2 regions of the Streptomyces sp. NPDC012825 genome follow, and region 2 is predicted to be linked to the other one. Evidence: riboswitches for the same ligand, from Rfam matches in the RefSeq annotation. Region 2 holds a riboswitch; the other holds the start of a gene.
The links. Region 2 has a riboswitch for glycine ahead of gcvT (glycine cleavage system aminomethyltransferase GcvT). Riboswitches for the same ligand answer to the same signal wherever they lie in the genome.
Positions count from the first base shown of each region.

Region 1 (5,271 bases), on a different contig from region 2:
GCCCAGCCTGCGCGGAAAACCCGTGATCGTGGGCGGGCTCGGGCCACGGGGAGTGGTCGCCACCGCCTCGTACGAGGCGCGCCGCTTCGGGGTCCACTCGGCGATGCCGATGGGCCAGGCGCGGCGGCTCGCGCCGAACGCGGCCTACCTCGTGCCGCGCTTCGCCTTCTACCGGTCGATCAGCGAGCAGGTCATGCGGCTGCTCGGGAGCCTGTCCCCGCTGGTGGAGCCCCTCAGCCTCGACGAGGCCTTCGTGGACCTGGAGGCCGGGGGAGTCGCCGACGACACGGCGAGCGCGCGGGCCGCGGGGGAGCGGCTGCGGGCCGACATCCTCGCCATGACGGGCCTCAGCGGGTCGGTGGGGCTCGCGGGCTCCAAGATGCTCGCGAAGATCGCCTCCGAGCAGGCGAAGCCGGACGGGCTCGCACTCATACCGCCGGGCACCGAACGGGAGCTCCTGGGGCCGAAGTCCGTGCGGATCCTGCCCGGGGTCGGTCCGGCGACCGGGGAGCACCTGCGGCGGGCCGGGATGACGACCGTGTCCGACCTCGCGGAAGCGGGCGAGGACGAGCTCGTACGGCTCCTGGGGCGGGCGCACGGGGCCTCGCTGTACCGGATGGCCCTGGGGCACGACGACCGGCCCGTGGTGGCCGAGCGGGACGCCAAGTCCGTCTCGGTCGAGGACACCTTCGCGGTGGACCTGCACGACCGGGTGCGGATCCGGGCCGAGGTCGAGCGGCTCGCGGAGCGGTGCGTGGGGCGGCTGCGGGCGTCGGGGCACTCGGGGCGGACGATCGTCCTGAAGGTGCGGAGGTTCGACTTCTCGACGCTGACCCGGTCCGAGACGCTGCGGGGGCCCACGGACGCGCTGGGAGTGGTCCGGGAGGCCGCGGGGCGGCTGCTCGACTCGGTGGACACCACGGGGGGTGTGCGGCTGCTCGGGGTGGGGGTGAGCGGGCTCGCGGACTACACGCAGGAGGACTTGTTCGCCCAGTCCGCCCAGGCGGAGCCTGCGGGTGGGCGGAGCGGGGGCGGTACGGGTGCCGGTGCCGCTCCGGTGGTGGCCGAGGCCGTCGTGGCCGAGCCGGCCGGGCCCGCCGAGCGGTACTGGGCGCCCGGGCACGACGTGCGGCACGCGGTGCACGGGGCCGGGTGGGTGCAGGGGAGCGGGCTCGGGCGGGTCACGGTGCGGTTCGAGGAACCGGGGTCGGCACCGGGGCGGGTGCGGACGTTCGCCGTGGACGATCCGGAGCTGGAGGCGGGGGAGGCGTTGCCGCTGGTGCGGGATTCCGTGCCGGGGCGGGATCGGGGGCCGAGGTCGGTGCCGGCGCCTGTGCCGCCGACGGCTGCGGGTCGTGGGGGTGCGCCCGGCCTGCCGGCCGGGCCGGATTCCCACCCGCACCACCCGTGACGGTGGGTGGGCGGAGGTGCGGGTCTTCCCGTGGGGCGTACCGCGTCGTCGGCGGCTGCGGGTCGCGGGGTACCTTCGGCCGGGCCGAGGGCTCGTCCGGCCGTCGCCCGTGGGCCGGGGACCGCTTGCCCGTCGTCCCCGGCGACGGGCGGGTTTCTCGGTGGGCGGGGGCGGCTCCGGGTTCAGGCGCCCTCTTGGCCCGCCAGGCGGCCGAAGTCCTTGTCCGGGGTGTCCGTGGGGGGTGGGGGGAGGGTGAGGCTGTAGTGGCGGTAGAGCTGGAGTTCCTGTTCCGGGGAGAGGTGGCGGCCCACCCCGAAGTCCGGGGCGTCCTTGATGAGGGCGCGTTCGAACGGGACGTGGAGGCCGTCGTCGAGCAGGTCGCTCGGCTCCAGCGGGACGAACGCGTCTCTGCTGAACAGGCCGGTGCGGACCGCGGCCCATTCCGGGACGCCCGTCGCGTCGTCGAGGTACACCTCGTCGACGGTTCCGATCTTGTGTCCGTTCCGGTCGTACGCCTTGCGGCCGATCAGGCTGCGCGGATCGATGTCGGTCTGCACGGTCCCTCCAACTGGTCGCAACTCCTCTACCCCCTACCAAAGGGCACATCCGGGATGTCGGCCACTTGAGCGAAAGGAGCCGCAACCGCGCTGGTAGGCTGGGTGTGGCTGTCGACCCCGTGCGGGAGAGTCCCCCGGAGAAACCTTCCGGAGGACGCCGAAGGAGCAAATCCTCCCCGGAATCTCTCAGGCCCCCGTACCGCACGGACGAGGTCACTCTGGAAAGCAGAGCGGATGTCCGACGGCATGCGCTCTCACCGACGGTGAAAGCCGGCGTGCCGCGAGGCGTGCCGGTGAAGCTCTCAGGTTGAGATGACAGAGGGGGAGGCCGTCCGGGCACCCGCGCCGTGGTGCCCCTCGCAGGTCGTGACGACCAGGAGGCCTCCGTACATGACCGCCAACCGCATTCCGCTCTCCGAGCTCGAGCAGGGCATCCCGTTCGAGCAGCGGCACATCGGGCCCGACGCCGAGGCCCGGGCCAAGATGCTCGCCCAGGTCGGTTACGGCTCGCTCGACGAGCTCACGGCCGCCGCGGTGCCGGACGTGATCAAGAACGCCGAGGCGCTGGGCCTGCCGGCCGCGCGCACCGAGGCCGAGGTGCTCGCCGAGCTGCGCTCGCTCGCCGACCGCAACCAGGTCCTCGCCCCGATGATCGGCCTCGGCTACTACGGCACCTTCACCCCGCCGGTGATCCTCCGGAACGTGATGGAGAACCCCGCCTGGTACACGGCCTACACGCCGTACCAGCCGGAGATCTCCCAGGGCCGCCTGGAGGCCCTGCTGAACTTCCAGACGATGGTCGCCGACCTGACCGGCCTGCCCACCTCCGGCGCCTCCCTGCTCGACGAGGGCACCGCCGCCGCCGAGGCCATGGCGCTGTCCCGCCGCGTCGGCAAGGTCAAGAAGGGCGTCTTCCTCATCGACGCCGACGCCCTGCCGCAGACGATCGCCGTCATCGAGACCCGCGCCGAGCCGACCGGCGTCGAGGTCGTCGTCGCCGACCTGGCCGAGGGCATCCCCGCCGAGGTCGCCGAGCGCGGCGTCTTCGGCGTGCTGATCCAGTACCCCGGTGCCTCCGGTGCCGTACGCGACATCAAGCCGCTGATCGACGCGGCCCACGAGCTCGGTGCGATCGTCACCGTCGCGGCCGACCTGCTCGCCCTCACCCTGCTCACCTCGCCCGGCGAGCTCGGCGCCGACATCGCCGTCGGCACCACGCAGCGGTTCGGCGTCCCGATGGGCTTCGGCGGCCCGCACGCCGGTTACATGGCCGTCCAGGACAAGCACGCCCGCTCCCTGCCCGGCCGGCTCGTGGGCGTGTCCGTCGACGCCGACGGCAACCGCGCGTACCGCCTGGCCCTCCAGACCCGCGAGCAGCACATCCGTCGCGAGAAGGCCACCAGCAACATCTGTACGGCCCAGGTGCTGCTCGCGGTCATGGCCGGCATGTACGCCGTCTACCACGGCCCCGACGGCCTCAAGGGCATCGCGCTCCGCACCCACCGGTACGCCGCGATCCTCGCCGCGGGGCTGCGCGCCGGAGGCGTCGAGCTGACCGGGGACGTCTTCTTCGACACCCTCACCGCCCGCGTCCCCGGCAAGGCCGACAGGATCGCCGCCGCCGCCCGCGAGGCCGGTGTGAACCTGTACCGCGTCGACGCCGACCGCGTGTCGGTCTCCTGCGACGAGACCACCACGCGCGAGCAGCTCGCCGCCGTCTGGGACGCCTTCGGCGTCACCGCCGACGTCGAGGCCCTGGACGCCGCCACCGAGGACGCGCTGCCCGCCGGTCTGCTGCGCTCCGACGCGTACCTGACCCACCCGGTCTTCCACGCGCACCGCTCCGAGACCTCGATGCTGCGCTACCTGCGCCGCCTCGCGGACCGCGACTACGCGCTCGACCGCGGCATGATCCCGCTCGGTTCCTGCACGATGAAGCTGAACGCGACCACCGAGATGGAGCCGGTGACCTGGCCCGAGTTCGGCCAGATGCACCCCTTCGCCCCGGTCGGGCAGGCCGAGGGCTACGTCACGCTCATCACCGAGCTGGAGGAGCGCCTCGCCGAGGTCACCGGCTACGACAAGGTGTCGATCCAGCCCAACGCCGGTTCGCAGGGCGAGCTGGCCGGTCTCCTCGCCGTCCGCGCGTACCACCGGGCCAACGGCGACGAGCAGCGCACCGTCTGCCTCATCCCGTCCTCCGCGCACGGCACCAACGCCGCCTCCGCGGTGATGGCCGGCATGAAGGTCGTCGTCGTCAAGACCGCCGACGACGGCGAGGTCGACGTCGCGGACCTGCGGGCCAAGATCGCCCAGTACCGCGACGAGCTGTCCGTCCTCATGATCACCTACCCGTCCACGCACGGCGTGTTCGAGGAGCACGTCGCGGACATCTGCGCCGAGGTCCACGAGGCCGGTGGCCAGGTGTACGTCGACGGCGCCAACCTCAACGCCCTGGTCGGCCTGGCCAAGCCGGGTCACTTCGGCGGCGACGTCTCGCACCTGAACCTGCACAAGACCTTCTGCATCCCGCACGGCGGCGGCGGCCCCGGCGTCGGCCCGGTCGGCGTCCGCGCCCACCTCGCCCCGTACCTGCCGAACCACCCGCTCCAGCCCACCGCGGGCCCGGAGACCGGCGTCGGCCCCATCTCGGCCGCCCCGTGGGGCTCCGCCGGCATCCTGCCGATCTCCTGGTCGTACGTGCGCCTGATGGGCGGCGAGGGCCTCAAGCGCGCCACCCAGGTCGCGGTGCTCGCGGCGAACTACATCGCCAAGCGCCTGGAGCCGCACTTCCCGGTGCTCTACACCGGCCCGGCCGGTCTGGTCGCCCACGAGTGCATCGTGGACCTGCGCCCGCTGTCCAAGGCGACCGGCGTCACCGTCGACGACATCGCCAAGCGCCTGATCGACTACGGCTTCCACGCGCCGACCATGTCCTTCCCGGTGGCCGGCACGCTGATGATCGAGCCGACCGAGTCCGAGGACCTGACCGAGCTCGACCGCTTCTGCGACACGATGATCGCGATCCGGGCCGAGATCGAGAAGGTCGCCGCGGGCGAGTGGCCGGCGGAGGACAACCCGCTGCGCAACGCCCCGCACACCGCGGCCGCGCTCGGCGGCGAGTGGAACCACCCGTACACGCGGGACGAGGCGGTCTTCCCGGCCGGGGTCTCGGCCGCCGACAAGTACTGGCCGCCGGTGCGCCGCATCGACGGCGCCTTCGGCGACCGGAACCTGGTCTGCTCCTGCCCGCCGCTGGACGAGTACGACCACTGAGGGCGCGGGCCCCGACGACCCGAGGGC
Region 1 covers NZ_JBIBBZ010000012.1:159,260-164,530, reverse strand. The annotation lists gene ACFY7E_RS23750 (DNA polymerase IV) at 1-1,411, shown strand, start outside; gene ACFY7E_RS23745 (PRC-barrel domain-containing protein) at 1,594-1,968, opposite strand; glycine riboswitch at 2,081-2,180, shown strand; gene gcvP (aminomethyl-transferring glycine dehydrogenase) at 2,359-5,244, shown strand.
Region 1: it holds a riboswitch for glycine, as region 2 does, so the genes downstream of both, gcvP (aminomethyl-transferring glycine dehydrogenase) here and gcvT (glycine cleavage system aminomethyltransferase GcvT) in region 2, are expected to answer to the same signal.

Region 2 (5,271 bases):
GCCGGGGGTGCCGGAGGAACCGGGATCGGCGGGCACGCCGTCGACGGTGGCGGTCGACGCGCCCGCACTGGTCTCGTGCAGTGGTGCCGTCATCGTGGTGAGGACCCCTCTCGGCCGCCGGTAGCCGGCCCTTGCCCGCCGCGGGTAGCGGCTCGGTGGAACAACCTGCCGGGTACCTGCTCGAAAGGAGCGGAACACCCGGTGTTCCGGGGAGTCTTCAACGCGCTCGCGATCACCCGCCAGCCCTGACGGGGAATGGTTGCTCAAACGTGATGCGGTGCTACGACTTCCGTTATCCGGACGTCACGCGGGTGTGAGCGGACCATCTCGGGCCCTCTTCCCCCCAATCGGACATGTCGCCCAACTGGTCCTTCGACCTCTTCAATTGGGGCGAACGAAGGCTTCCGACGGGACCGGCGGGACGGACGGGGAACCGGAGGCGTCTCAGTATCCGGACGGCGCCGCCGGCGGGTAGCCGTACCCGGGGGCGGGGGCCGGGGCCGCGCCGCGCCCCGCGTGCGCCTCGCGGTCGTAGAAGGGGCGCGCGTTCGCCCGCAGCCAGAGCGCCACCGGGTCGTACGCGTCGGAGAGGGCGACCGTCGAGACGGGCAGCCCGTCGGGGACGGAGCCGATGGACTGGCGCATCATCGACCGCACCGTGTCGACGGCCGCCGGGGAGGTGTCGTACAGGTCGAGCCCGATGACGAGGTACGGGGAGCCGAGCGCGGGCTGCACCCAGCCGCGCCGCAGCGCCCGGACGGCCGGGGTGCGGTGCGCGTTCTGCGTGATCAGGGCGTAGAACTGCGGGATCTCCAGGGCGGGCTCGGTGACGCGCAGCGGCCCGGCGGGCATCCGGTCGAGACCGGTGGCGATCCGGCGCAGGTCGGCCCAGGGGATGCCGACGCCGCCGCCGGGAGCGTGCGGATTCAACCAGACGCCCCAGCGGTCCGGGTAGAGGGCGCGGGCGATCTCGCGGCCGGTGACGAGTTCGTGGGCGCGGTTCCAGCCGGAGGCGGCGAGCTCCTGGTCGGAGGTGACGCAGGGGGCGTAGCCGAAGCCGTCGACCTCCATGTTCCCGTACTGGGCGTCGGGCGAGCCGGGCGCGCCCTGCCAGAGCAGCATCCGCAGCTCGCCGTCGGCGAGGGCGTGCAGCAGCCGCTCGTACGCGTCGTAGCGTCCGGGTGCCACCTGGCCCAGCATGTGCTCGACCTGCCCGGTCGGAGCGATGCCTGACGCGCTCACCCTGGGTCCCGCCCCTCTTCCGTCCACCACGTCTGTCCGGCCACCGGGTCAGGTGCGGCCGTCGAACCGGTCCGTCGAACCGGTTCCGTCGAAATCAGTTCAGCTTAAACAGGGTGCCGCTCACACGGCGGCGCGCTGGTAGAAGGGGCGGACCCGCTCCACCATCCAGTCGCCCACCGGGTCCTGCGCCATGTCGAGCAGGATGAGGTTGACCGGCCAGGCGACCTCGACGCGGCCGAGGGCCCGGCCGAGGGCGTCCAGGGGGGCGGTGCGGTCGGCGCCCTCCCAGTGGGAGAGCCGGACGCCGATGAAGAGGGCCGGTTCGGTGCCCTCGACGCTGGCGAGGGCGCGGCGGGCGCTGGCGACGACGCCGGTGGCCTCGAACTCGGCGGAGGCGGCGGCGAGGAAGTCGACGGGGTCGTCCTGCCAGTCGGGCTCGAAGAGCCGGACGCGGCCGCCGGACGCGGGGCCGTCGAGCGGGGTCCGGCCGGCGCGGCAGAGCTCGGCGACGGCGGGCGGGGGCAGCGGGACGCCGACGGTGCCGCCGGGGTTCACGGCGATGCCGAGCTGCGGGGGCAGGCCGCGGGCGAAGTCGCGGGCGGGGGCGACGGCGAAGGACATGTGGTCGCCGGCGCAGGCGCGGAGCTGCTGCTCGGAGCTGAAGACGGGGACGTAGGCCGCGCCCTCGATCTCCATGGTGGCGAGGTCCAGGTCGGGGCTGTCGGGACCGCCGCCGTTGGGCAGGGGGACCCAGACCGGGCTGCGGCCCAGCACCTCCAGGAGGCGGGCCCCCGCCCCGGGATCGCCGAGCGAGGCGGCAAGCACCTCTTCGAGCTCGTTGCCCGGCCACGTCACGTCCACGGTCCCGTTCCCCTTCCCGCCCGGCCTGCCGTACCCGGCCGCCCCGCAGCACCCTAACGCCGCCCCGGCGCCGCCGTGGCCGGAAGGGAGGGGTACGGGCGCCCCGGACGCGCGACGAGAGGGGTCAGACCGCCTCCCCGAAGGTGATCGTCCGGAGGGTGTCGGCGGCGTCCCGGTCGAGCAGGGTCGCCGAGGCGCAGCCGTGCGGGAGCCGGCCGGTCCCGGCGGCCCGCAGCAGCCGCCCGACCGCGCGGCGGTGCCGGGCGAAGGCGTACGCGGAGACGCCCCGGCCGCGGGCGTGCTGCCCGGCCCTGGCGGTGTCCGGGGTGACGTCGAGGAGGACCAGGTGCAGCTCGCTCCCCCGCCGGCGGGCCTCGCGGGCGAGCCAGCCGCGCACCCAGGACTGGGTGCCGCAGTCGTGCACGACCACGCTCGCGCCGGAGCGCAGGGCGCGGCGCAGCCCGGCGTAGTGCGCGATCCGGACCAGGGGGCGGTAGAGGGCGTACGGCAGGCGGCGGGGCATCCGGGCCTCCCAGCGCTCCCGGGCGTCCTGGGAGTCGACGCCCCGGTCCCCGGCGGTCCGCTTCATGAGGGTGGACTTGCCGCTGCCGGGCAGCCCGGAGACGACCACGAGGTCCCCGGCCGCGAAGGCGAGGGCGCGGGGGCCCCGGCCGCCGCGCCCGCGCAGGTCCCGCAGGAGCCGGCCCCGTCCCCGGGTCCGGGCGCGGGCCCGTGGGGACGGTATGCCGGTGCCCGTCGCATAGGCGCCGGTGTGCTGGATCGTCATCGCTGCTCCCCCTGACGGGTCTCGGGAGACCCTTCCCAAGAAGTGTAAAGAAACGGTAATGGGACACAAGTGATTTGCCGTGCCGACACCGCGTGCAATGATGTGCGCGCCAGGCGCCCACGGTCGCCTGCCACAACCGCATACCGGCCGTTCGAATCCGCGCGGGAGAGTTCCGGCCACGAAGTGGGTCACCACGGAGTGCGTCCGGGCGCCGAAGGAGCAAGACCCTCCCTTGAATCTCTCAGGCCCCGTACCGCGTGGATGAGGCAGATCTGAAAAGCGGGACACCGTCGTGTCCCCACCCAAGGTGCAAGCCGGGCTCTCGGTGACGAGATGCCCCCGGTGAACCTCTCAGGTTCCATGACAGATGGGGAGGACGTCCTCGCCCGTCATGTCTTCGTCACCGAACGCCCTTGGGACCCGGGAGCCACCCCATGACCACCGCCCCCCGCCTCACCGCCCTCGATGCCCTGCATCGTTCCCTGGGCGCGACCATGACCGACTTCGCGGGCTGGGACATGCCCCTGCGGTACGGCAGCGAGCGCGACGAGCACAACGCCGTCCGCACCCGGGCCGGCCTCTTCGACCTCTCCCACATGGGCGAGATCACCGTCACCGGGCCACAGGCCGTCGAGCTGCTCGACTTCGCCCTGGTCGGCAACATCTCCACGGTGGGCACCGGCCGCGCCCGGTACACGATGATCTGTCGCGAGGACGGCGGCATCCTGGACGACCTGATCGTCTACCGCCTGGGCGAGACCGAGTACATGGTGGTGGCCAACGCCTCCAACGCCCAGATCGTCCTGGACGCCCTCACCGAGCGCGCGGCCGGCTTCGACGCCGAGGTCCGCGACGACCGCGACGCGTACGCCCTGATCGCGGTTCAGGGCCCGGAGTCCCCCGGCATCCTGAAGTCGGTCACCGACGCCGACCTGGACGGCCTGAAGTACTACGCCGGCCTGCCGGGCACGGTCGCGGGCGTGCCCGCGCTGATCGCCCGCACCGGCTACACCGGCGAGGACGGCTTCGAGCTCTTCCTGAGGCCGGAGCACGCCGAGGGCGTGTGGAGGGCGCTGACCGGGGCGGGTGAGGGCGTCGGCCTGATCCCCTGCGGCCTGTCCTGCCGCGACACGCTCCGCCTGGAGGCGGGCATGCCGCTGTACGGCCACGAGCTGACCACCTCCCTGACCCCCTTCGACGCCGGTCTCGGCCGGGTCGTGAAGTTCGAGAAGACGACCAACGAGGGCCGCTTCGTCGGCCGCGAGGCCCTGGAGAAGGCCGCCGAGCGCGCCGAGACCGCCCCGCCGCGCAGGCTGGTCGGCCTGGTCGCCGAGGGCCGTCGGGTCCCGCGCGCCGGGTTCTCCGTCGTCAAGGACGGCGAGGTCGTCGGCGAGGTCACCTCCGGCGCCCCGTCCCCGACGCTCGGGAAGCCGATCGCGATGGCGTACGTGGACGCGGCGCACGCGGAGCCCGGCACCCCGGGTGTGGGCGTGGACATACGGGGCACGCACGAGCCGTACGAGGTCGTGGCGCTGCCGTTCTACAAGCGCCAGAAGTGACGCGTTCGTCCCACCAGGCGTCTCACCCCGCAAGACCGACGTTCATCAGCACTCCCCCGATCCAGGAGAATCAGGTCATGAGCAACCCCCAGCAGCTGCGGTACACCAAGGAGCACGAGTGGCTGTCGGACGCCGAGGAAGGCGTCGCGACCGTCGGCATCACGGAGTTCGCGGCCAACGCGCTCGGTGACGTCGTCTACGCCCAGCTCCCCGAGGTCGGCGACACCGTCACCGCGGGCGAGACCTGCGGTGAGCTGGAGTCGACGAAGTCCGTGAGCGACCTCTACTCCCCAGTCTCGGGCGAGGTCGTCGCCTCCAACCAGGACGTGGTGGACGACCCGTCCCTGGTGAACACGGCTCCGTTCGAGGGTGGCTGGCTGTTCAAGGTGCGCGTCGCAGGTGAGCCGGACGACCTGCTCACCGCCGACGAGTACGCCGCGTTCTCCGCCGGGAACTGAGACCGGGCCCGAAACCCCTTAGGGATCGATTCATGTCGCTTCTGAACACTCCCCTCCACGAGCTGGACCCCGACGTCGCCGCCGCCGTCGACGCCGAGCTCCGCCGTCAGCAGTCCACCCTCGAGATGATCGCCTCGGAGAACTTCGCTCCGGTCGCGGTCATGGAGGCCCAGGGCTCCGTCCTCACCAACAAGTACGCCGAGGGCTACCCGGGCCGCCGCTACTACGGCGGCTGCGAGCACGTCGACGTGGCCGAGCAGATCGCGATCGACCGGCTCAAGGACCTGTTCGGCGCCGAGTACGCCAACGTCCAGCCGCACTCCGGCGCCTCCGCGAACCAGGCCGCCCTCTTCGCGATCGCCCA
Region 2 covers NZ_JBIBBZ010000001.1:1,074,522-1,079,792, reverse strand. The annotation lists gene ACFY7E_RS05195 (ABC transporter permease) at 1-93, opposite strand, end outside; gene ACFY7E_RS05190 (enhanced serine sensitivity protein SseB C-terminal domain-containing protein) at 445-1,242, opposite strand; gene ACFY7E_RS05185 (enhanced serine sensitivity protein SseB) at 1,363-2,103, opposite strand; gene ACFY7E_RS05180 (AAA family ATPase) at 2,228-2,890, opposite strand; glycine riboswitch at 3,043-3,156, shown strand; gene gcvT (glycine cleavage system aminomethyltransferase GcvT) at 3,325-4,449, shown strand; gene gcvH (glycine cleavage system protein GcvH) at 4,527-4,907, shown strand; gene glyA (serine hydroxymethyltransferase) at 4,940-5,271, shown strand, end outside.